Regions from separate parts of the Gracilibacillus xinjiangensis genome, predicted to be linked through region 2. Evidence: riboswitches for the same ligand, from Rfam matches in the RefSeq annotation. Region 2 holds a riboswitch; the other holds the start of a gene.
The links. A riboswitch is a leader RNA that binds a small molecule or an ion and turns the genes downstream of it on or off. The one in region 2 is predicted to bind thiamine pyrophosphate.
Positions count from the first base shown of each region.

Region 1: another riboswitch for thiamine pyrophosphate. It lies ahead of ACFOY7_RS11990 (3-oxoacyl-ACP reductase); the one in region 2 lies ahead of tenA (thiaminase II).

Region 1 is NZ_JBHSDT010000008.1:171,319-189,995, reverse strand. Features, by position in the region: gene ACFOY7_RS12005 (phosphodiester glycosidase family protein) at 1-355, opposite strand, end outside; gene ACFOY7_RS12000 (GNAT family N-acetyltransferase) at 806-1,372, opposite strand; gene ACFOY7_RS11995 (LLM class flavin-dependent oxidoreductase) at 1,815-3,122, opposite strand; gene ACFOY7_RS11990 (3-oxoacyl-ACP reductase) at 3,196-3,948, opposite strand; TPP riboswitch at 4,088-4,188, opposite strand; gene ACFOY7_RS11985 (winged helix-turn-helix domain-containing protein) at 4,298-5,482, opposite strand; gene ACFOY7_RS11980 (hypothetical protein) at 5,587-6,597, opposite strand; gene ACFOY7_RS11975 (YwbE family protein) at 6,982-7,176, shown strand; gene ACFOY7_RS11970 (ATP-dependent DNA helicase) at 7,284-9,551, opposite strand; gene ACFOY7_RS11965 (hypothetical protein) at 9,749-10,108, opposite strand; gene ACFOY7_RS11960 (VOC family protein) at 10,670-10,885, opposite strand; gene ACFOY7_RS11955 (alpha/beta fold hydrolase) at 10,924-11,907, opposite strand; gene ACFOY7_RS11950 (hypothetical protein) at 11,949-12,071, opposite strand; gene ACFOY7_RS11945 (hypothetical protein) at 12,587-12,775, opposite strand; gene ACFOY7_RS11940 (SET domain-containing protein) at 13,178-13,555, opposite strand; gene ACFOY7_RS11935 (VOC family protein) at 14,022-14,927, opposite strand; gene ACFOY7_RS11930 (NAD(P)H-dependent flavin oxidoreductase) at 15,050-16,129, opposite strand; gene ACFOY7_RS11925 (endonuclease/exonuclease/phosphatase family protein) at 16,476-17,384, opposite strand; gene ACFOY7_RS11920 (DUF2332 domain-containing protein) at 17,719-18,677, opposite strand, start outside.
Region 2 is NZ_JBHSDT010000008.1:780,686-787,330, forward strand. Features, by position in the region: gene ACFOY7_RS15270 (YkgJ family cysteine cluster protein) at 50-769, opposite strand; gene ACFOY7_RS15275 (energy-coupling factor transporter transmembrane component T family protein) at 1,079-1,876, opposite strand; gene ACFOY7_RS15280 (ABC transporter ATP-binding protein) at 1,860-3,311, opposite strand; gene ACFOY7_RS15285 (ECF transporter S component) at 3,316-3,906, opposite strand; gene tenA (thiaminase II) at 3,896-4,591, opposite strand; TPP riboswitch at 4,687-4,793, opposite strand; gene ACFOY7_RS15295 (methyl-accepting chemotaxis protein) at 4,944-6,645, opposite strand, start outside.

The sequences.
Region 1 (18,677 bases), 600 kb from region 2:
CACGATTGCCTTGCGCATCTACATCTGCTGCCATTCCGGTCAATTGTTGAAAACCACGCACCTTGCCCTTGCTTGTCCCTCCCTGCAAGTGCAAATGTTCGTTTGCAGGATTGAACTCAACAACGTGCATTTTCTGCAGCCCATGCTCTGTGTCCATATTACGCCACGAATAATCTACCTCTGGAACCAGTTCCACCTGTCGTGTATCCAAGACTGTACCATACTCCGTTTCCGGAAGAGGAGCAGCAGATATCTGGCTAAAAGACGAGAACACCATTACAAAAATAAGAAGTATGTATAATGCTTTTCCCTTTCTTCTCCTGTGCCTCCTGGTCTTGGTTAGTTCAATATTCATTTTCTAACCTCCTAAACTGTTCATATTAGTAAATCTCACATACCATTCTAAAAATCTATTATTAAGTAGCAGCTGTTTTTATATAAATTTTTTGTAAAAATTCATCGTTTTTACACTATGTTACTTTTTAGGTAGTATAATATAGGTACTAATTCACACAATAATTCTCTATGAATAATAAGAGGTAATTAATACCTATTGAATGAGCAAAAATACTGCCATTTTGCAGGAACTGCAGACAGTCAGGAAAAGAATATAGCTGTTATATGATAAATTAGCCCTAATTTAATAAAAAAAAGAGAAAAAGCCTTCATTCGCTTTTTCTCATCTCATCCGATTATGTTTACAAAAATTAGTTAACCTCAATCTCCATTAGATTAGTCTCAAGGTTTAACCTTTTTTCAATTCATCTGTAAGGTGAAAGGAAAACCGTTCTCCCGGTCAAAATGATCATTCCTTATTGCCATTAAACGTGCAATTCGTCTTCTTCTGTCTCCATTCCTCTTCCAATATTGTATAAAAATATTCGTCCCACCATTCACTATTCCCTTTCTTAAAATGAGCAGGTATACACTTTTTAAAATGGCCTTCTCTCCTCATACCAATCTTCTCCATTACGTGATAGGAAGCTGTATTCTGCGGCTGACAAGTGGCTATTATTCTATGAATATCCAATTTCTCAAAACCGTACATTAAAATAGCCCGTGCAGCCTCTGTTGCAAAACCTTTATGATGATGCGCTGGATGGAATACCCAACCAATCTCATAAGTTCCTTCACCAGGCCACTGATGAAAATCGATATGTCCTATTAGAACATTTTCTTTTTTTAGTAAAACAGGATATTTTTCAGCACTTTCACCAACATTTTTACTCACAAAATCCTTTGCCTGCTGTTCAGAAAAGACTCCTTCAGGTATATACCTCATTACATTATTGTCAGAAGTATATTCTAAAACAGCTTTCCAGTCCTCTGGTTGAAATTCCCGTATTATTAGTCTTTCTGTAATTATGTACATAACCTTCTCCTCAAATGATCTGCTTCATAAATGAATAAGGATGCATTCACTAAACCAAGGAAAGCTGCCTTATCGTTTTTCTTTTTTGAGTTCTTCCTGAAGTTTTTTTAGCTCTTCGGATTGAATGAGAATATTATTATTTATTTTCCGCAGTGCATCGTAAATTGCCAATAATCCACCGAAAACCAATATACCTATTAAAGAATCATCTATTTAGTCAAAAGAAAAAAGTACAAATTAAACGAATAGAAATAAATTACTACCACGGTCATGTGTAACAATACAACTGAACCATAAATAAGTTGCTTTTCCAACAGGTGGACATTCATAAATGGCTACTAGTTTTTAGCACAGGAATTATTTAAAGTCATAAGTGAAAACTCTTGTTGCAAAGTAAACGAATCTACTTTTTTTGCTTTCTTATTCAACATTAGCACCTGAACTACGTTAATCCTAAATGTTCACGAAAAGTATGACCTTCATATTCCCTTCTGAAAATACCTCTTTTTTGTAATTCAGGAACAATTAGTTCAACAAAGTCTTCTAAACTACCGGGTAATGTAGGGGGCATAAGATTAAATCCGTCAGCCACACCAGCTTCAATCCAGACTTCCATCTGATCCACAACTTCTTCGGGTGTACCTATCAGCGTATGATGTCCACCGCCTGCATTAAGATATCCTAATAATTCTCTTACTGTTGGTTGTGTATCATTAATTATTTCTAATATCGTTTCGTACCGACCAACTGGACCATTAAATTCTTCTACTGGGGGTAACTGAGGTACTTCTTTATCGATTTCCCAATTAGAACAGTCTTGTTGAATAAAGAAACTCAACTGTTTTAAAGCTGTTTCAAGAGGTAATTGCTCATCTAATGCTGCTTTTTTGGCTAAAGCTTCTTCTTGAGTATGCCCTACATAGGTCACTAAGCCTGGAAATACTTTAATATGTCTATTGCTGTCTTCGCTTTGTTTAACTTGTTCATCTAATTTTTCACGGAATCTTTTGGCTTGCTTTAAGTTCCACGACACTGAATAGACTGCATCGGCATATTTCGCGGCTAATGCAATGCCTTGTTTAGATGCACCTGCTTGCATTGATACTGGTTTGCCTTGCGGACTTTTTGGCGTAGTGGATGGGCCATACACTTTAAAATAGGTACCATTGTGGTTAATAGGCTGAATGTTTGAAGGATTGATCAATTTTCCTTCTTCTCGATCATGTAAAAAATCATTACTGTCCCATGAAAGAAATAACTTATTCATTAATGCAGCGAATTCATCTGCCTTCTCATAGCGTTTGTCATGAGAAGGCAGTCCTTCCATACCATGATTTAACGCTTCAAAATCAGTCATTGACGTAACAAGGTTCCAACCGACACGTCCTTTTGTAATATGGTCTAAACTCAATAGTTGTCTGGAAGCTGTGAAAGGATTAGAAAAAGTACTTGAAATGGTTGAAACCAATCCTACATGATTTGTCACTTGAGAAATAGCAGTTAAATTAACTACTGGATCAAACCAGAATGCTGGCATATTACTGGAATCTTTACCCGCAAATGATTGGTTATCAGCAAAGAATACTGCGTCAAAGTAGCCCCTTTCTGCTAACTGTGCTAAAGACTGGTAATAAGAAATGTCTCCAATACGTTCAACACTTGAATCAGGCATTAACCAGGCAGCTTGATGGTGTCCACAACCATACAGCAAAACACCTAAGTGGAGTTGTTTTCCTTTAGTTTTTGTCATTTGTTTACACCTCAAAATCCGTCATTATTCATTGTCTGTTTTTTTGCAGGATGAACTATGCTAATTTAAGCGTTTAGTTCATTGTCAAACCGCCATCTACGGTGAAATTTTGTCCTGTAATACCGTTCGCGTTTTCCGAAGATAAAAAAGCGACCATATTGGCTACATCTTGAGGCGTTGTCACCTTCTTCATTGGCGTTGATTGAGCAATTAAATCGAAAACTTCTGGTGTTGTAACAGCACTGGCGTCAGTCGTTTTTAATAATCCACCTGAAACTACATTCGCTTTTATACCATATTGTCCTAATTCTGAAGCGATATTACGTGTAAAACCTATTAATCCAGCTTTAGCTGTTGTATATTCGTGGTAGGGTACAACAGGATTTTGATATAGATTAGTACCTATACTTATAATACTTCCATTTTGTCGTTCAATATATTGAGGTGCTATGCTTTGAACGACATTAAATGCTGCTTTTAAAGTACCATCTAATTGCTTTTGATAGTCATCCCACGTGAGTTCTGTGAAGGTTTTCTGTTTGTTTGGATCAAATTTGAAGTCTACTAATGCATTGTTGACTACCACATCTATTTGGCCAAAATATTCCGTTGCTTTTTTTATCAATTTATCTACTTCTTTACGGTTTCTTACATCAGCCTGAATTGCAATAGCATTCTCTTCCCCAATCTCAGATACGAGCTTCTCAGCAGCATCTTTGCTTTTATAGTAATTGATAACCACTTGAAATCCTTGTTCTGCCAATGTCTTTGCAATAGTTGCTCCTAAACCTCTACTACTACCTGTTACTAATACTGTTCTAGTCATCATAAAAACTCCTATATTTTAAATTTTGTTGAAACCAAATAATAAAATGCTAGATAAAAAAATACGCAACCTTCCCCCGGAAAGTTGCGTAAAACAAATAACTACATATGAAAATAAGGCACAATCGTTCCTTAAGTATGTAATAAAGTTTACACTTTCCTACGCTAGTTTTAACTAGTTCAGGTTCAAAGGGTTTGAGGTAAAACTCATCTCAGTTAAATAACACCCCTAGTGCATATATTTAAGTTATATTCAATGTATAGTTTTAGGAAATAAATGTCAAGTGAAAATAGTAAAGTTATCGTATTCTATAAATTTGTTATTCTTCACCCGTCCTTCCATAAGAATCTCAATCAACAACTATCGTTTCACAGCTATTAAAAATCGCAAACTTCTCGAAACAATTGTCCAATGCTGTTTGCAATTGTTTTGTTTGCTTCACACCTTTCTCATACCAGATGTTCTTAACGACAAGTCTCTTGGCCTTTCTCTCTGCAATTACCTCGACTCGCCCAATGAAGGTCTCTCCGTATAGTAGAGGCAACACATAATGGCCGTATTTCCGTTTGGATGCTGGCGTATAAATCTCCCAGGTGTAATCAAAGCCAAATAGTTCGTTGATTAGCTTTCTGTCCCAAATTAAATTATCCAATGGGGCGATTAACTCGCAGCGAAATTTCCAAGTCGGGTTTTGCAGGACCGTTTCAATTAATGGCAAGTCCTCCGCACAACAGTACAGTATATCCTTCATTCCTTCCACGGAGACAGCTATAATCCGAGCTTCGTCCAATAGCTGGCGAAAAACCTCTTTGCGCTGCTCCGCTTTCAACCCCCATATGTTCAACCAGGCATGGGACGCGCGATTCCATAAAAGGCCAACCGCACCGATTCGGCGGAGTACGCGCCACTTGTGATGGTCAAGCTGATCTGGCAGCGGATCCGGCACATTTAGCAAATGGGGCGGTATATATTTCTCGGCGATATCGTAGTATTTACGCGTGCCTTCTTTATGATGGATAATCAAATCGCCTGTCGAGTACATCTGCTCCAATACCGAACGAGATGAGTTATTGCCACCGCTCCAGTGAATGGCTGATTGCCACGAGAAATCCCCATCCAATTCTATATCTTTTGAACTCAGGGCACCGTGTTTTTGAATAAGCGTCCGAACTTCCTTTGTTAACGCCGGCATTTCAGGATAATTATCAGCATGTTTTCGGGCAACCTCCCTGTATCTTTCAAAATACGGCCAGTCCTCGACAGGGATAATCGCCAGGTTCTTATCAGGATAATCAACCAACTTTCTATCTATGTACAGCAACTCATCAAGCATTTTCTTGGAAAATCCGTTAATTCGCGACTGCAGCACAAGTTCAGCATTTTTTCCGCAAACATCTATCGGGTCAAATTGAATACAGCCAGCCTGCCGAACAAAATCTAATACACCCTGCTTTTCTGCAAATTTATATCCGCCCAGCAGTCCTTGTTTTAACAATATAAATTGCCGTGCCTGACGGTGCGTTAATTTGATCATTTCGTACCTCCTGCTTCAAAAGCACATGGATAAACAACGCCAATTATCATATTATCTATTACATGCAGAGACAATGAATACAATTTACTGTCACTATGTCCCAATTACTCCACGACATTCGCTTTTTCTCCTCCTAGATCGATAAGCAGTTCGGCTTCTTGATCATTCAGCTTTTCTTTTAAATGCTCTCCTGTTATTTTTTCTCCTTGATCGCCATAGTTGTTACGGATGGTTTCCCATGAGTATTCTGAAGGTGCAAAAGTCACCCTAAACGTATGATTATTAAGTTCTTCCTCATAGGAATCTCTGTCTAAAACGGTAAAAAAACTTCCATCTGGTTTAACGTTTGCCCTTCCGCCTACTCCTGTTAAACTCCCTTCTGGACTTAGGAGGGTTAACATTAATTCACTACCCTCTAACAAATTACTTTCACCTTTAATATATATCAATTGATCATCATATGTAACATTTGCATCCATTCTCACGTTAGGATCTCCATAGTCATCAGGTACCTGCCATTCAGGTGTTTCAATTTCTTTTGTGACTGCTTCACCATTTTTAACAGGTAAATAAACTTCCGTTAATGCTTGCTTCCTTACTTTTTCATCACTTTCATACAAGCTTGTCATAGGGCCTTCTATGTTCTCCCCATATTCTCCGTAGAATTCTTTAACAGATTCATTAGTCGCATCCTCTGGTCTAAAGCGGATATCAACAAATAAACCATAATTATATTCTTCCGGCACCTTCGTTTCATACAAAAATGTCCCATCTTGCTCTACAGTCGCAGAACCCGAAACACCGATAAAACTGGCACTTCCGAAAGCTTGAGGATAAACAAAAACATTTGAATCAGGAAGTAAATTTGTTTTTCCTTCTACAGTCAATGTATGATCTTCGTATGTTACCTGGCCTTCCATTTCAATTTGTACGGATGGAGCATTTTGTTTGTCTTCTGTATCTGACTCCTCTTCATCTTTAGTTTTGTTTTCTTCCGATTCATTCATTTCTTTTTCATTATCTGGTTTCACTATATTCTTTGACTCATTTGAACAAGCGGACAGAGAAATAGTAATTCCTAGTAATAGAATAATAAACAGTTTAAAATTTCGCACAATACCTCTCCTTTCTCCTCTTCATAATATACATATTTATACCTAATATTACAAATATAACTAAATATAAAAATCTTAGTAGTTATAAGTTTTTTCGTAATATAATTGATAACTAGGAATTCTTCCTCCATTTTTAATCCGTGGAACAATCTGTTACAATTACATGGAGATCAAGATTTACGTTGCAGTGTTTATACTCTGGTTGAAGAATCATTTACTTAAGAGAAGTTAAAGCGATTAATGAAATAAGATCATCTCTTGGGGCTGGACATTTACTCTGCTAATTGCACAAAAACAGAGTCCTAATTATAGTTTCATGGGGCGCACCCTATAGGCAGAATGTAAAATCTGTTATAATAGTAAAAAAAGTGAAGGAGTACCATCATGAAAGGAACAGAGAGAAAAAATATTAAAATAGGCGTGAAAGTGCGAGTGGTACAAAAACAGGATCAACGCTCCGGGAAATTAACAGAAGGTCATGTATCAAAAATACTGACAAATTCTGCCACACACCCCCATGGTATTAAAGTAAGATTAGAGAATGGGATAGTAGGTAGAGTGAAAGAAATCGAAGACTAGAAAGGGACAGGGCGACAAGGCCCTCCGTCCCACTTTTAAAAGCCAAGTTATTATCTTTGACAATCTAGGGACAGCCCTATTACTACTTTAGTGTAAAGCACATTTTCTTAAGCGTCACCACCAACTCTATAATGCTGCCATTCATAAGGGAGTAGTGCCTGATACTTCTTTTGTAAAAATCGATCATCGATTAAGGCGATCACGCCAGTATCAGAATCTGAACGAATAAGTCGTCCACCAGCTTGCAATACTTTATTCATTCCCGGATACACATAAGCATAATCAAAGCCATTTTTTCCAACCGATTGGAAGTAATCCTTTATAATGTTTCTTTCAAAACCAATTTGCGGCATGCCGACCCCAACTACGATTACACCTTCTAACCTGTCTCCTTTTAAGTCCACACCTTCAGAAAAAATTCCACCGAGTACAGCAAAACCTACCAATCTTTCGGAACGTTTAGACTTAAACTCTGCCAGAAAGCCTTCTCTCTCTGCTTCTGCCATTCCTGCATCTTGAATAATGGTTGACACACTGGGGTAAGATTCGGTAAATTTCTCATACGCATTTCTCATATACTGATAAGACGGGAAGAAGATTAAGAAATTTCCATCCTTCTTATCTATGACATCTTTGAAAAAGCGTATCATAGGATCCATTGTCTTTTCTCTATCACGATATCTCGTCGATAATGGTTGAATGATAACCTCTGTGTTCTCTCTCACAAAAGGGGATGGAATCGAGATAACATAATCAGCAGATTGTCCGCCAAGTAACTCTTTGTAATAATCGGCAGGTATTAATGTTGCTGAAAAGAACACCCTCGCCCTAAATCCTTTCCCCATTTTAAGAATTTGCTCTGATGGGTCAAGACAAAATAACTTAAAACTCACCTCACTCTTATGAATGTCAACATACGTCATAAACTGCTCATTGTATAATTTAGCAATTTTCACAAAGTTTTGAGCAGCAAAATACGTATCCAGTAACAATTCATGGTCACTCATTACCAGTTCTACCTCAGCTTCCATGATGAATGTTTCTAGTAATTCTACTAGTTCTTCATCTAAGTCCTTTCGCAAATATTCTTCAGACTTCCTAACTTGTAATAAATGGTCATTGATAGCTTTAGCCTCTGTCGCAAGCCGGCTATTTTTAAATTCTCTTTTCAGCTGCAAAAAGTTTGATTTATTTATCGCAGCAGAATACATTTCTCTCGCACGATCTACTAAGTTATGTGCCTCATCCACTAGTATAGCTGTTTTCTTTTTCTGATCTTCCATCAACCGCTTCAACGATACTCTCGGGTCAAAAATATAATTATAATCACAAATGACGGCATCCACTGCATAAGCAAGCTCAAGTGAAAATTCAAAAGGACAAACCCGATGTTTTCTAGCGTAACGTTCAATTACGCTCCTCCCCATCATCTTTTCTTGTTCCAAAATATCAATAACCGCCCCATTTAACCGGTCATAAAAACCATCTGCAAAAGGGCATTTCTCACTCGAACAAATCGTTTCCTCTTGAAAACAAATTTTATCCTTGGCAGTTATTGTCAGAACTTTAATATCGAGACCATGATCAATCAATAGTTGAAATGCTTCTTCCGCAGCTGTTCTTGTGATTGTCTTTGCAGTTAAGTAAAACATCTTCTCCAGTTTTCCTTCGCCAATTGCTTTGACAGCAGGAAAAATAGTTGAAATGGTTTTACCTATCCCAGTCGAAGCACTTGCGAATAGTGTTTTTTTGTCATCAATGGTTTTATATACGGCACCTGCAAGTTTACGCTGACCTTCACGATAGGTTTCAAACGGAAATGCCAATATTTTAATTGTCTTATTTCTCTTTTGTTTATGCTCTATCTTCACTTTTAAAAATGTAGCATATTCCTCAATGACTCCATAAACGAAGCTTTCCATTTCCTCATATGTCATCACACGACGAAATTGTTTCTGTTCCATCGTTTTCACCTGTACATATGTAAGTTGAATAGTCACTTCCGGCAAATTATGGTCTCCGGCATAAATATAACCATAAAAAATAGCCTGTGCCCAGTGTACTGGGTGTGTATCTTCCTGAATATCATCCAGTAAATGGACAGTGGACTTTATTTCATCAATTGTCACAGATTCTTCATCTTTAAGTAATCCATCACAACGTCCATCCACTCGAACAACGAAATCTTCATAAGGAATTTCTGCTTCCACAAACACTTCCTTCTGATCTTGATCCCGATAGTTTTTTTGGATTAATTGATGGATTCTGGTTCCTTCCGTCATCGCTCGAGTCGTACGGAAGCCCGACTCAATACTGCCACTGCGAAACACGTATTCTACTAAATTTCTTACTGAGATTTTCACTACGTTTGTCATCATATCACCTAAATTAATTAAATTGCATGGCTATTGGCATTTAAAACGTCTCTTATCGATTACCCAGTGCAATTTCTTTCCTATCCTTCACTCAACATTTATCCCATCTCTTTTCTCGCTGTTACGATGGAATGCTCCAAAAAAAGTCCCATCATAAATATTTTGTTTCCTATTTTTCCTCCAATAATAATTAGTGATTACATTTGCCCCAATCCACTTAAAAACACAGCAAAAATAAAACTGATCCCCATTAATCCTGCTAGAACGAAGGAAACTGTGGGATTATTTTTAAGTTCGAGTCCAATAGCTATCGTACAATATCCACATATGACAAACCAGATGGGAATAAAGAGAACCTCTGATAGACTGACTGGAAGCAACTCATAAAAACCACCAATGTACAAAATCCACTGGATAATTAACAATGCGAAGGCAGCATAAGAAAGTTTCAGCGGCGGGGAACCGTTCCCAAAAGTATTAACGATTATTACAGGAATGACGATGAAAACCAGCAAGATGAAAACAACCATCCCAAACATAATAGTCGATAATGCCATTAATCATCCTCCTTCACATTCGATTAAGCAGGGGAAGTATTTTTTGAGAGGAATGAGAATTCGAAAGCTTAAAGGAGAGTTAAATATCGCATAAGATTTTACAATATATATTTATCGTAAAAATTATTGTTTCTAATTGCAACCATCATTATAACACTAAATTCCAATTCTTGCTTTCCTGTAATCATTCCTTGTCCGACAGTTCAAAAACTACTTCTTTGCCTATCATAACATTTTAATTACAGATCTTTTTGATGTCATGACACCTTCATAACTGCATAACTCCCTCAACTCTCTCCCGTTTTGATGCTATAACGCCTTCATAACTGCATAACTCTCCCAACTCTCATCCGTTTTGATGCTATGACGCCGTCATAACTGCATAACTCTCCCAACTCTCATCCATTTTGATGCTATGACACCTTCATAACTGCATAACTCCCCCAACTCTCATCCGTTTTGATGCCAAGAATTTGGCAGCCATCCTGTCTGTATCCAGAAACGCATGCAGTAAAACATTGCCTACCCTAAAACCTAACACATGGATTCCATTTCCCACAATTACCCTTTGTATGCCTTTTGTAAGTTTGCCATATCAAGTTTTTTCATTTGAAATGTTGCCTTCGTAGCCCGTGCGATTTGTTCAGGAGTACCGCCACTCATCACTTCTTCCATTTCGCACGGTACAATTTGCCATGAGATGCCGTACTGATCCTTCAACCAGCCGCACTGTTCTGATTCCGGAACTGCGGACAGCAGCTCATCGTAAATTGACAATAATCCGCCGAAAACCTATATCCCTATTAAAAACCCCATCATAGTCCCCCCTTTTTATGGTCACCCATACCCAGTACATCAGTTTCTAAAATGACTGCAAATCTCTCTTTTTCTTCTAGAAAAGGAGAATGGGCAGAATTCTCAAACGTATAGAATTTTTTTGATGGGGCTTCTATTTTTTCGTAAAACCGTTTTGCCTCTTTGTAAGATGTCTGATAATCATAAATACCATGCATGAGGAAAACGGGAACGTCATATCGAGGTGCCATTATTGCAGCTTCAGCTTTTGCCATTGTTTCACCTAACGCATCATAACTGTAAAAAATCCCTCTTGGTATATTAAAACGTTCTTTCCATGAATATTTTCTGCATGTAAAAAGATCTTTGATGCCCTGCCAATTGGAATAGCCTGTTCGCTTCGTACCCCCACCAAACTTATTAAGATACCGCCCTAGAATTCTCCGATAACCTTGATTTTTATAAAAATCTCTATCAAACATGACAGAGCGAATATCCTTCTCTGCCTTTTTGTCCCCTATTTTAATTGCAGTCTCCAGTAGAAAATCATAGGTGCGCTGGTTAGATTCAAAATGTCTGCCAATCTGACTCACACCAATGTAAGCATGGAAATACTGAGGATAACGACTCGCAACGATACTGCCAAGTAATGTTCCAAAGGAGTGGCCGCAAATGTATATCTTTTTACTGTTGAATTTTTCTCTTAGATAATTTGTTATGTTGACTGCGTCGGAAATCAATGTTTCTAATGTAAGTTTTCCTTGTGTCGATGAATTATAAGACATGCCTGTCCCTCGTTGCTCCCAGTAACAAACCGTAAAATCTTTCTCCCATGAAAGTTCAGATTGTCTTATGATAGGATATTGCGGGAATCCAGGTCCGCCATGCAAAAATAAAAGTACAGGATTTTGGTAATCTGTTGTTTCTATAAATAGACCATTTTTATGACCATCAATAGTTACAAACTCCTTCATGAAGTGAACACTCATTCCATCTACTTTCAAGAAAATTCCTCCCATTGATTTTTTAGATTGGTCCAAATCTACTAGGAATCACTCACCAAAAGAAAGCATCGATTAAATAAATCGAGATCAGACTTTTCATGATAATCACCAATAATAGATGATCCGTAAACACCAATTAAGTCTAATATTCTTTTTCCTTCCATTATCCATAGAAATAATCATACCTTCTTATTTTTTTGACTTATAAAGGTCTTCTCTTTTCACTGACCATTTAAAGCGCCTCTCAATACCATGGCGCGAAACTTAAGTATGGCTAGTGGCATTAAAACCATCTCTCAATACCATGGCGCGAATGTTAAGCATGGCTAGGGGCATTGAATCCATCTCTCAATGCCATGGTGCGAATGAAAATCATGGCTAGCGGCATTGAATCCACCACTCAATACCATGGCGCGAATGAAAATCATGGCTAGGGGCATTGAATCCACCTTCTCAATGCAATCTTGCGAATGTTAAGCACTGCTTTTTCCTCCAAAAATAATTTATGATTACATTCGCTCCAATCCATTTAAAAACACAGCAAAAATAAAACTGATCCCCGTTAATCCTGCAAGAACGAAGGATACTGTGGGATTATTTTTAAGTTCGAGTACGATAGCTATCGTACAATATCCACATATGACAAACCAGATGGGGATAAAGAGAACCTCTGATAGACTTACTGGAAGCAACACATAAAAACCACCAATGTACAAAATCCACTGGTTATTAACAATGCGAATGCAGCATAAGAAAATTTCAGCGGTGGGGAACCGTTTCCAAAAGTATTAACGATTAGTACAGGAATGACGATGGAAACCAGCAAGATGAAAACAACCATCCCAAACATAATAGCCGATAATGCCATTAAACATCCTCCTTCACATTCGATTAAGCAGGGGAAGTATTTTTTGACAGGAATAAGCATTCGAAAGATTAAAGGAGAGTTAAATATCGCATAGGATTTTACAATATATTCATTTATCGTAACATATTTTGGGGAATTTATTTTCATTTATATTAAAAATTAAGGGAGACAGGTGAATATTATGTCACGGAGACAAAGCAACAGAAATGAATGATATGGTTGAGATATGCGAGGAGAAGGAGGTGCCCGGGAGCTTTCGTCACTTTGTCACAAGCCCATATGGATTCCCGCAAAGGATAATCAAAAGGATCAGCGATTTTATAAGAAAATGGGTGACTCACATAGATATGAGTTTTATTATTTCATTAAATCAAAGACCTCTAATTAACAGAGGTCTTTGTCTTATTCCTGATTAAACCAGAGTGGATCATTAATATCCACCTCACCATTATAATTAATCAGAATCTCATCTCCAGCTTTTATATCTGTGTACGCATAAAACTCAAAGGTGTGATTATCAAAATTAATTTCATAATTTGCGTTAGGTTCATAGGAATGGTTAAAAAGCATTCCATAACCAAGAAGGATTGCCGTATGATTTATTCCATACTCAAAAGCATAATCAGCGAGTAATGTTTTTTCAATGTGTTGATGCTCTTCGTTTGGATAAGAAATTACAGGAGCTTCATGTATAAGCTCGCCCTTTTTAATATCACAAGTCGCAAACACCCCTCTATTGAATTCTCCATCACTTAGTGAAGATGTCTTAATTTCAATCATGTCTTTCACCTACTCACTTTTTTTAATTATTGTTTCTAATTGCAACCATCATTATAACACTAAATTCCAATTCTTGCTTTATAGGAATCATTCCTTGTCCGACAATTTCGAAAACTACCCCTTTGCCTATCATAACATTTTAATTATAGATCTTTTTGATGCTATGACGCCTTCATAACTGCATAACTCCCTCAACTATCATCCGTTTTGATGCTATGACGCCTTCATAACTGCATGACTCTCCCTACTCTCATCCTTTTTGATGCCAAGAAGCCTTCATAACTGCATAACTTCCTCAACTCTCTCCCGTTTTGATGCTATGACGCCTTCATAACTGCATAACTCCCCCCAACTCTCTCCCGTTTTGATGCCAAGAATTTGGCAGCCACCCTGTCTGTATCCAGAAACGCATGCAGTAAAACATTGCCTACCCTAAAACCTAACACATGGATTCCATTTCCCACAATTACCCTTTGTATGCCTTTTGTAAATTTGCAATATCAAGTTTTTTCATTTGAAATGCTGCTTTCGTAACCCGTGCGATTTGTTCAGGAGTGCCGTCACTCATCACTTCTTCCATTTCGCACGGCACAATTTGCCATGAGATGCCGTACTGATCCTTCAACCAGCCGCACTGTTCTGATTCCGGAACTGCGGACAGCTTATCCCAGTAGTAATCGATCTCTTCTTGTGTGGCACAATACACCATGAACGAGACAGCCTCATTGAATTGAAAATCATGATCTTGCGCACTGTCCATTGCCACAAACCACTGTTTCTCCAAAACAAAGTCAGAAAACATAATGGTTCCTTCTTTGTCAGGTTCCATGCCTTGCGGATATCGAGCAATTTCGCCACGCTTTGCGTTCTGAAAAACGGATAGGTAAAAATCCGCCGCCTCTTCCGCTTTACCACAATTCTCTCCAACAAACATGAAAGAAGGAATGATTGCCGGCCGATCTTCCCCTTCAGGATTGGTAAGGATTAACTGCCATGATAAACCGAATTTATCTTGAATCCAGCCATACTTTTCACTGAATGGGTAGGTATCAAACGGCATTAATACGGTGCCGCCTTCCGCTAATCTGTGCCAAACCTCCTCTATTTTTTCCGCCGCATTCGGATCCCGCGATGGGTCAAAATTAACCATAAATGAAATGGACGGATTAAATCGGAAATGGGGACCTGCACTAATTGCCATGAATTTCTGTCCCCACAATTCAAAAGAAACCACATCGGCCTCACCAGATGGTGTCTCATGAACGGTTGTTTTATACATAATTCTTGACTCAGGAAAAACCGAAGTATAAAACTCAGCCGCTTCCTGTGCTTCCTTGTCATACCATAAATGTGGAACAATCGTTTGCTTCATAGTTACTCCTCCTATTCCGTATCTTTTTTCAAAAGGCTTGTTATCTAAAATACTTTCATCCTTACTTGGGAAGATGCACTAATATAATCTTCCATTCATAGGAAGAAGGAGGATTTACCCCCCTAAACTTTTCTCCCTATTTTTCTAGTTTCCGAAATTATATGTTCCATTAAACTTTCCACACATTGCTTTTTAGCTAATCGCGGACTCTGCCCGGACCATAGTGACATGAATGCGGTTTTGTTCTGTGCTGCAGCTGCTTTTCTAATATCTTGTGATAATTTATTTTGCACAGGGAAAGCCGGGAATAAAGATTCATCCTCATGCATTTCATTGATATAGTCATTTTTTAAACCTCTAGCCCATTTGCCGGAAAATGATCGAGTTAATACGGTCTCATCTTCCGCAGCATGGAGTATAGCTTCTTTATGGGAAGCATGCGCCCCACTTTCTTCACAGTTGAGGAAAGCTGTGCCCATCTGAACACATTGAGCACCTAAACAAAGGGCTGCCATTAAGCCTCTTCCATCCATTATTCCCCCTGCAGCAATGACTGGAATGCTTACATTGTCAACAACCTGCGGTATTAGTGCCATTAGACCAATTAAACTCTCCTGATCTCCGCTTAGAAAATTTCCCCGGTGTCCGCCAGCTTCACAGCCTTGCACAACAACCATATCCATTCCCGCTTTTTCATTTTCTACTGCTTCTTTAACAGTTGTTGCTGTGCCTATCAGTATGATATGGTGTTGCTTTAATTCCTCGATAATTTCTTTGGAAGGTATGCCAAATGTAAACGAACAAAAAGGGATCTTTTCCTCGATTACAACTTCTATTTGTTGCTGAAATGATTCGGAAACTTTATCAAAATTCGGGATATCCACCTGCTCTTTTTGCTGTAAATCCAATTGTTCCCGAATAGGCTGCAACCGGTTGCTAGCTAACTCTACTTCCTGTTCGGAAACATGAAATTCATTTGGCACAAAAAGATTGATACCAAACGGCCCTTCGGTTAACTGTTGGATCTCGCGAATCTGTTCACGAATTTGGGAAGAAGTCATATAACCTGCCCCCATCATTCCCAGTCCTCCGTTATCCGCAACCGCTGCAACTAATTCAGATGTTGTCACACCACCAGCCATAGGTGCTTGTATAACCGGATACGTCATGTTTAAAAGTTTTGTCACCTCATTATTTATCATCCCTTACACTCCAATAGCCATCTGTTTTTCACGGTTAATTACGTTCACCTTAACTACTTCGATAAATGTGTAAAAATCCCTTTTAAAAAAAATGCTTTTTTCACCCGCTTAATTTTTTTCGGATATATTTTTCCAATAAACTTATTTGACAGAAAAACGTCTATGATGAAAACGAATGACAGGAGGTCCCTATGAAAGTCTTCATCCGCATGGCAAATAACTGTTACGGACCAAAGTGTTCAACAACAGGGTGTGAAAATTTCTAAGTTTCTGGATATATATGAAAATAGTTTTTAGTAAATATAGGAAAGAGGTTCAACCTGTATGGCCGAACCTCTTCTAATCCTTAATAATTCAATGTTACATCTGCCATAACGGGGTAATGGTCACTAGGGAACTGTCCTTTGTTCGTATCATTAATGATTTCAATAGTATGTGTTAATACATTTCCTTTTGCCAGTACCCAGTCAATTCTTCTTTCCGGACCACCGCCAGTCGGATCACGGAACCCATTGAATGTTCCAAGATCTTCATTGATTCGAACATTTGCTGTGTTCCACAAGTCATCAAATGCATCTTCACTTGTTAAAGTCTGGTGTGGAGTACTGTCAGGACTTGCATTAAAATCCCCTGTTAAAATAATTGGTAAATCTGAATCAAATTCTTTTATCTTTTCGATAATTAATTCCGCACTTTTTTCTCTGGCATTAGCAGATTCATGGTCAAAATGAGTATTCACAACATAAAAGCTTTGCTCACTCTTTTTATCAAGGAATTTCGCCCATGTCACCATACGAGGAATTCTGTTGCCCCACGTGTTCGATCCTATCACATCCGGAGTATCTGATAACCAAAAATGATCATACTCTAGAGGCAAGTATTGCTTTTCATCATAAAAAATTGCTGAGTACTCCCCTTTGTTTCCACCTTCTCGCCCTAGTCCGATCCATTCATAATTTTTTAAATTGGTTTCCAAATCCTGAAGCTGTTCATATACAACTTCTTGTGTTCCGATAATTCCAGGTTTGCGCTTGTTGATTAGTTTTTTAATTGCAGGAACTCTTTCTGCCCAAGTGTGTGGGGAAGGATCATTGTCATTCAAATACCTCAAATTAAATGCCATTACCTTTAAATCAACTTCATCCACTTTCTCTGATTTTTCAGAAGCTTGTACTGTTAATGATCCAGAAAAGGCACTACTTACCAACACTGTTACCATTGTCATTAATAACACAGTCTGTACTACTTTTTTCACCATAATTCCTCCTTGTTATGTAATACAAAACCAGTATATCGAGTAAATATTAACACTGTATTAAAGGAAGATTTATTGTTTATTACAGCAGCTTTGGGTAGAAGAAATTTTACAATAACAAGGATTCAACAGCCAAAAAAGGGAAAATGGTGCTAAGAGATATTACGAATTAGTAAATAATCCAGTGATCGATTACCTAAAAAAATTTACATAATTAACACTTAGGAAGTACTTTTCACGCCACCTTTGGCGGATGCTCATTTTGATGAAACACATTAAAATTCATCTAATCCCGGTAGCCAGTGCATGATTGGAAAGTTAAAACTGCTTTAACTCATGATAGATTCCACTCAAACCATCTTCCGTGACCATCCGTTTCTCCAATCACTTGATTGTATTCAACACCATTAATAAAATAATCCAGATGAAGCTTTCTATCCCACATATTATTATACAGATGAAAAAGATCTCGTATTTGACCAATTCTCCGAACTATATCTATCAGTATATGCTTCAAATCGTCTGGAATTTGGTTGGCAACATGTGTATGAAATATTCCGATAATCGTATCATTCGGAATGGTTTCCACTACATCAGAAAGCAATTCAATCCCATCACCTTCAAGCAGCTCTACTGAATTCTCCTTAAAACAGGTTGCTGCACGCTCGAATAATTCTAACCTTTCTTTGTGCTCCGGCCAAATAAGAGACTTGAGCCATAAATAGTCTTCCATATTTTTTATATCACTTATATGTAAATCTATGCCAATCTTTGATGCTACAGGTGGCATATCTAGCAAACAGGAAGGAATTTTTCCGCCTTTTATTTTGGAAGTAACATGAACTGCAGAATTTTTATCCCCATATATTTCATTTGTACCGTAAGAATAACTATATTTGTCCCAAAGAAGCTGAAGGCCTGCACTTGTTCCAATTTCAATTAATGATAGAGGCTTTTTTGCTTTGCTAAACATGTAACAAAAGCATGGATACAGGTAAGCACAGCGCCTTACTTCATTTGTTTGTACAAACTTATTAGTTAAAATAGTTGTTATTTCTTTTTCATAAGTTCTACAGAAATCTTTGAAATGAGGAAAAGCTTCCCCCGTATCTAATGGATGGTCAACAAGACTTGGATAATACCCGCTCAAAGGATGTTCTTTTCCTTTTATCAGCAGAAAGTGAACGGCCCCAAATAATAGATTTGGAACAGGCTGCCCCTCTTTTGCGTGGGAACATAATTCAAGAATTTCGCTGTCTTCAGCAATTTTATGTGATAAATTTTCATACAAAC
Region 2 (6,645 bases):
TTATTTGAAAGTAATCTATTACTTATAAATAAGAAAAATATAAAAGAATTTAGATTTTAACCAACTCAAATAGGTAATTTTCCTTATATAAGTCATCAGGATATTCAATAAAACCAGTATCTCCTTCTTCATATAGACCTTGTAAAAATTCGTTCAGTGCTCCCATATATTGTTCATACAAAAATTCAAAACTTACTGGTTCTTTTGGTAATAAATTGTCTTTACATACATTTGGATGAGCATAATTAACATATGTTCTGCACGGCAGTGGACGTATCTCATAAGCCAAACATTGATTTGTTTCCGTATCTAACATTACACAAGGCAAATGTTTCTTTTTATATTCATATTTAAATCCCTCCTCCTCTCTATCAAGCTGCTTTATTTCTCTTAGAACATCATTATGTTTTCTATAATAACTGCTCATATGCTGTTGAATCTTCACTCGCCTTTCTTCTGGCAATCCTTTTATTGATCCTTTAATTAGTTTCGCCTCAAGCTCGTTAATTATAATTGGAAAATAACAGCAAAAAGCACAACCTAACTGGCAGCTCGGCTTAACATCCATCATTTTTTCCATTTCACTTATCTCTTCATTCACCAGTTTCAGTAACCCACTGAAACTAGCATGTAACTTCTGATCTATCGATAAATCCGCTTTTGCAAAATGATCTACTAAATCATAAAATTTATCTTCTTCTATTACATATCGATTACTTAAATCGATACATCGCTCTTCAATCTGATCCAGTGTCAAATAATCAACCATGAATTTCTGCCCCTTTCTAACTTCCATTCTTATCATAATAAAGCAATCCGGGTATTAAGACAAGATAGCATCTGACCAAGACTAGTAAAGTGTGCGGTTTATTTATCATATACGAACCTTTCATTGTACTTATTCTATATGGGTAGGTAAATTATTAAATAACTACTAAATTTCCCAATAGATGTCCGTATGAAAAAAATCCCTTATCGGTGTAAATTTGCTTACCTATATATTTATACAACCATTTTTCCAGTAAAAAAGTGCAAAGATGTCTCTTTGCACCGCTTTACTATTCGTATCTTTAGTGTACTAATGTATCACACGATCGATTGGCAGGAAGCTGTAGAATCTTTGGAGAAAATAACAAGCAATTGTTCCAATGATTAATAGCAAGCAAAAATATAGATCATAACGCCCATAACCTATTTGATAAAAGTAGGTTCTTTTCACATCTCCATTAAATGATTTTGCTTCCATCGCTGTTGAAATTCTGTGTGCTCTTCTTATACTTTGAGCAAGAATAGGAACTGCATAATATTTTATCCTGTCATAATATCCAGTAATACCTCTAGAAAAGGTTACCCCGCGAACTTTTAAAGCCTGTCTTAATGTATATACTTCCTCTGCAATCATTGGTAATAATCGAACAGCAGCCATAAAACTGTATGCTATTTTGGGCTTAAGTTTATATTGTTGCATAGAGGAATAAAACAACGATACAGGTTTTGTCGTAAGGGCGAATAATAATCCTAGGTAACCAAAGATAATACTTCTTAACCCCAGATGTAACCCCCTGAAAAAACTTTCCTCTGTAACGTGTATAATTCCAAAATGAAAGAATGTCGTTTCTCCTTCACCAAAAAAAGCCATTGATGTAAAAGACGAGATGAATATGACAATAAAGGGTGAAGCAAATAACAATAACCATTTCATTGAATAACCTGTCATAAAAAAATATAGGAAAGATAATCCGATAACAAAATAGATATGAAAATGAATATAATCTACAAATAATAAACCAACAAACAATAAAACAAGAAGGAAAAGTTTTAGTGACGGATTTACATAATGAAGCCATGTTATTTTCGGATTAAGTTCCAATAGCACTTTGCTTTCCCTCCATTCCTTCTGTATTACGTAACCGATACACTCCCGCTAATTTACCAGCATCAATGATCCACTCTGTTGTAGCAAAGTAATTCCTAATATGAAGATCATGAGTAACCATTAATATCGTCGTTCCATCATTGGAAAGAGTTAAAAAATAATCTAACATGCGAAAAGTATTAGCAGCATCTTGTCCAAATGTAGGTTCATCTAATAGTAAGATCTTCGGTCGCATAATAGTTACCGTTGCGATACTTAAACGTTTCATTTGTCCAACAGATAATTGAAAGGGATGTTTATTTTTCACGTGTTCTAATTGAAAAACAGCCAATTGATCTCTAATTCTCTGTTCACACGCTTCATTAGTTAGCTGGCAATCACGTAATGAAAAAGCTAATTCCTCGTATACTGTATTTGTTACGAATTGCAATTCAGGATTCTGAAAGACAAACCCAACATATCGATAAAAAGCCTTATCTTGTTTGATCGAATAGTTTATTTCACCTTTTGTTTTGATTAGTTTTGCTAAAGCTTGTAGAAGTGTACTTTTTCCTGATCCATTTTTACCTGTAATTGTAATCCATTCTCCCTTGTTAACTATTGCGTTCTCTACATGGATTAAGCCCTTCTTACTCCTATATCCGGTTAAGTGATGTATTGTCATTTCAGGCACTGGTTTTTCAGCATACTGGAGATAGGATGGAATATTTTCTTCCCAAACTCCTGGATACCAAATTCCGTATTGCCGAAAGAGATCTTTATAATGATTGATGACGTAATTCGGTTCCCCATCTGCAACAATGGCACCTTGAGAATCCAACATGATCATCCTGTCAGCAAAATCATAAACATGTTCTATCTTATGTTCCACAATGATAACCGTTTTATCTGAAGCTATCTTCCTAACTGATTCCCATACTTGTTGTGTTCCTTCGCTATCTAACATTGCTGTTGGCTCATCTAAAAACATAACATCTGGCTGTAATGCGAGTGTACTAGCAATTGCTAACCTTTGTTTCATTCCACCAGACAATTTGTCAATCTTCGTATGAGACTCAGGTAAAACTAAACCTACTTTTTCCATATAGAATTGAATTCGATCAGACATTTCCTCATGCGGTATTTGAAGATTTTCTAATACAAAAGCTATCTCTTCATCAACATACGGCATACAAAATTGGGTATCAGGATCTTGAAAAACATAGCCAGAATGTTTCGATAATTTACTATCCGCACACTTCATGGGGATTTCTACAGAGTGTGGAATAATACCTGCAAGTATCTTGAGCAATGTTGATTTCCCCGCTCCGGATGGTCCAACCAAAAGTACCTTCTCCCCTTTATTTATAGAAAGCGAGAAATCCTTAAATAAAAAGGACTTCTCATCAGGAAACTTAACTTTTAACCCTTCTATACTCACTTCAACTTGATCCATTCTCTCACCTTACCTCTTCATCCAGTGCCTGGTAATGCTTCTGATTAACTGGTCTAACTAAGTTTGTTACACCTGTTTTCTCTAAAGCTTTCACTAGATAAAATGCAAAAAAACCAGTAATAACTATTGCACCGAGTGTCCTGAATACAATTAAAAGGGTTAAGTTCCACCAGACTAGTTCCTGTATATAGCCATAATAAGTATCTAACCAAAGGGAACCAATCGTTGCCCCAATTGCCGCAAGACACATCACAAAAATACGGTGATTCTTATAACGGAATATTGCAAATATCAGTTCACAGCCCAGTCCTTGTACTAGACCATATAACAGAAGGCTAATTCCCCACTGACCACCAAATAGAAATTCTCCTTGTGCTGCAGCTAATTCTGCCAGGAGAGCAACACCTGGTTTTCTGATAATTAAGAATGCGACAGTTGCTGCCATAAACCACATCCCATAAACTAATTGGTCAATGTGTAATCCAAATACGGAAAGAGTATTATATAATGGACCCCAGATTTTATATATCACACTAAATACGATTGCAATAACAATGGTAACTAAAATATCTGTAAGAGTTAGTTTATTTTTCATTAGCTAACATTCCTTTCGATAATACAGTCTCCCATGTCTCCATTTGATACGCCATTTCCCAAAACAGTAATTCATAATTACTGCTAATAACAAAATGTTCCTTCATCCGTTCTTGATCCGCTTCTGTAACTTGACTGGCTATTTCGTCCAAGCGATCAATTTGTTCGTTCACTAAATTACCAAACCAGTCACCGCCATATGCGGAAATCCATTTTTGATAGACAGGATGGTCCGGCTTACAATCTTTTAATTTTTCCCCAACCTCAAAATAAAGCCAATAACAAGGAAGTATTGCTGCAATTACATCACCTAGATGTCCTTCATATGCAGCACGATACATATGTGAAGTGTAAGCATATGCGGTGGGTGATGGCTTAAAAGCTGCCTTCTCTTCTTTTGTAATACCTAAAATGTCCGAAAAGCTTCGATGTAACTCTAGTTCGGCTTCATATGTACCTTGAGCATGTGATGCCATACGATAGGTGCTCTCGAGTGAATTCGCCTTGGCTGCACCTAATGATTGGATACGGGCAAAATGGGATAAATAATATGCATCCTGCAGGACATAGTATTTAAAACAATCAATGGGTAAGGTCCCTTGACCAATTCCTTGTACAAATGGATGGTCAAAACTTGCCTGCCAAATCGGATCAACTTCTATTCGTAAAATTTCTGAAAACTTCATTTCATTTCCTCCCTTTATTTAACCACAAAAAACCACTATCATTACCAACGTAAAGATAGTGGTCATAAATACAGAAAAATTTATGATAAATAAAGGATAATCCTTCGCCACTTCCCTACGCTGGTATAAACCAGATCAGGTTCTAAGGGTCTTAAAGTAATACTTTAATCTCAGTCTTTAAAAGACACCCCTAGTGGAATTACGGGTTATATAATTTCGTCTCTACTATAACAGATATTGCTAACTTGTCAATACAATTTTTAACAAAAAATGAATTCATTCAATACTCAGTCATTTACTTTGCTGCCGAGATCCCTTCACCTGTTCGACGGAATGGGCTTATATTCCAGGTTTATATTTCAAATTTTTGAACAACACCGTGAAGCTTTTTAGACAGGTCATTTAATTCAGTAATATTAGTGATAATTTGATTCATTGATTGACTTGTTTGTTCTGACGTAGCAGTGGTTTCTTCGATACCCGCAGCTGATTGTTCGGATATCGATGCAACCTCTTGTAAAGCTCCATTCATTCCTTGGCTGCTTGAAGTTATTTCAGTTAAGTTTTCAGAGATGTTTTGTATATTTTCTACAACTAATTTAACCGCATGATTTATTTCTTCAAAGGTTCGACCTGTTTCTTCAATCTGTGATGTTCCTTCTTTGACTTCTCTATATCCGCCTATCAGGGAATTTGATACAGTTGTTGTCTCGTCCTGAATACTGTGTACAATGACTGTAATATCTTTCACAGAGATACCTACTTGCTCAGCTAGTTTACGCACTTCGTCTGCAACTACCGCAAAACCTTTGCCATGCTCCCCAGCTCTTGCCGCTTCAATTGCAGCATTTAATGCAAGTAAGTTAGTTTGTTCAGCGATTTCTTTAATAACGGAGATTAGCTTCGTGATCTCATGAGATTTGCTGTCAAGCACTTTCATTTTATCAACTGCTTCTGTAACAATTTGATCAATCCGTTCCATTTGTGCAATAGATTGTCCCATTAAGTTCTTTCCATCCGTTATCAGCACCTCTGCAGAAGATGTAGAATTTGCAATTGATTCAGCGTTTTCGTTTGTTGTCATTATTTTTTCACTGAATTTTTGCATCTCTTCCGTTAATTCACTTAAAAAGTTTGCTTCATTATCCGATCCTTTGGCTAACCCTTCCATTGTAAGTGATACTTGCTCAGCACCTGTATGTACCTCTTTGGCACTAGCTTTTAGTGCAGTACTTCGTTCACTGACGACATCAGAGATATCAGTAATATGTTGAATCATGTTACTTAAATTCTCTCTCATTGTATTAATTGCATTAATCAGTTTACTAATCTCGTCTTTTCCTTTGTATTTGATGTTCTCTATGTTTAATTTACCTGCTGCAATCTGATTACTATATTCAATTACTTTCTGTAAGTTACTGGATATATTTCTGCTAATAAAGAAAACGGCTAAACAACTTAATATTATGGATACAATAATAGAAACAATGAGCGTAGTATATGTATTACTCTGAGCAATCTCAGCTTTTGCTACAGCTTGTTCCATATCTTGATTAATAATATCAACAAGTACTTCTAAAACTGCCACCGTTTCTAACTGTAGTTGGTTTAAACTTTGTGCATTTCTTTTCGCTGTAACAAAATCATTTACTTCAACAGCAGGAATTACATCGCTTACAAAAGTGTCATTCATTTTATTCATATTCGTAATAACAAGAGTAAATAATTCATTTGATTCTGGCGTATCCATATATTGTTCTAACTCTGCTGTAAGAAGGTCAAATTGATGTCTTCTATCTTCATACTCCGAAACAAACGATTGTGTGGAATAATGAACGTAATTAGCGACCCTTAACCCCATTGATTCAGTTAATGTACTCATTTGTGAAATATCCAAAGCAATTTTACTTCTTTTTTCTATTTCTTGAATATTATTACCTACATCTTTCACTAATCCTGTTGCGTAAATGGTCGATATACTAAATAAAATAATAACTGCCGCAAATGATAACGCTATCTTTTTACCTATACTTAAATGGTTAAATAAATGAACA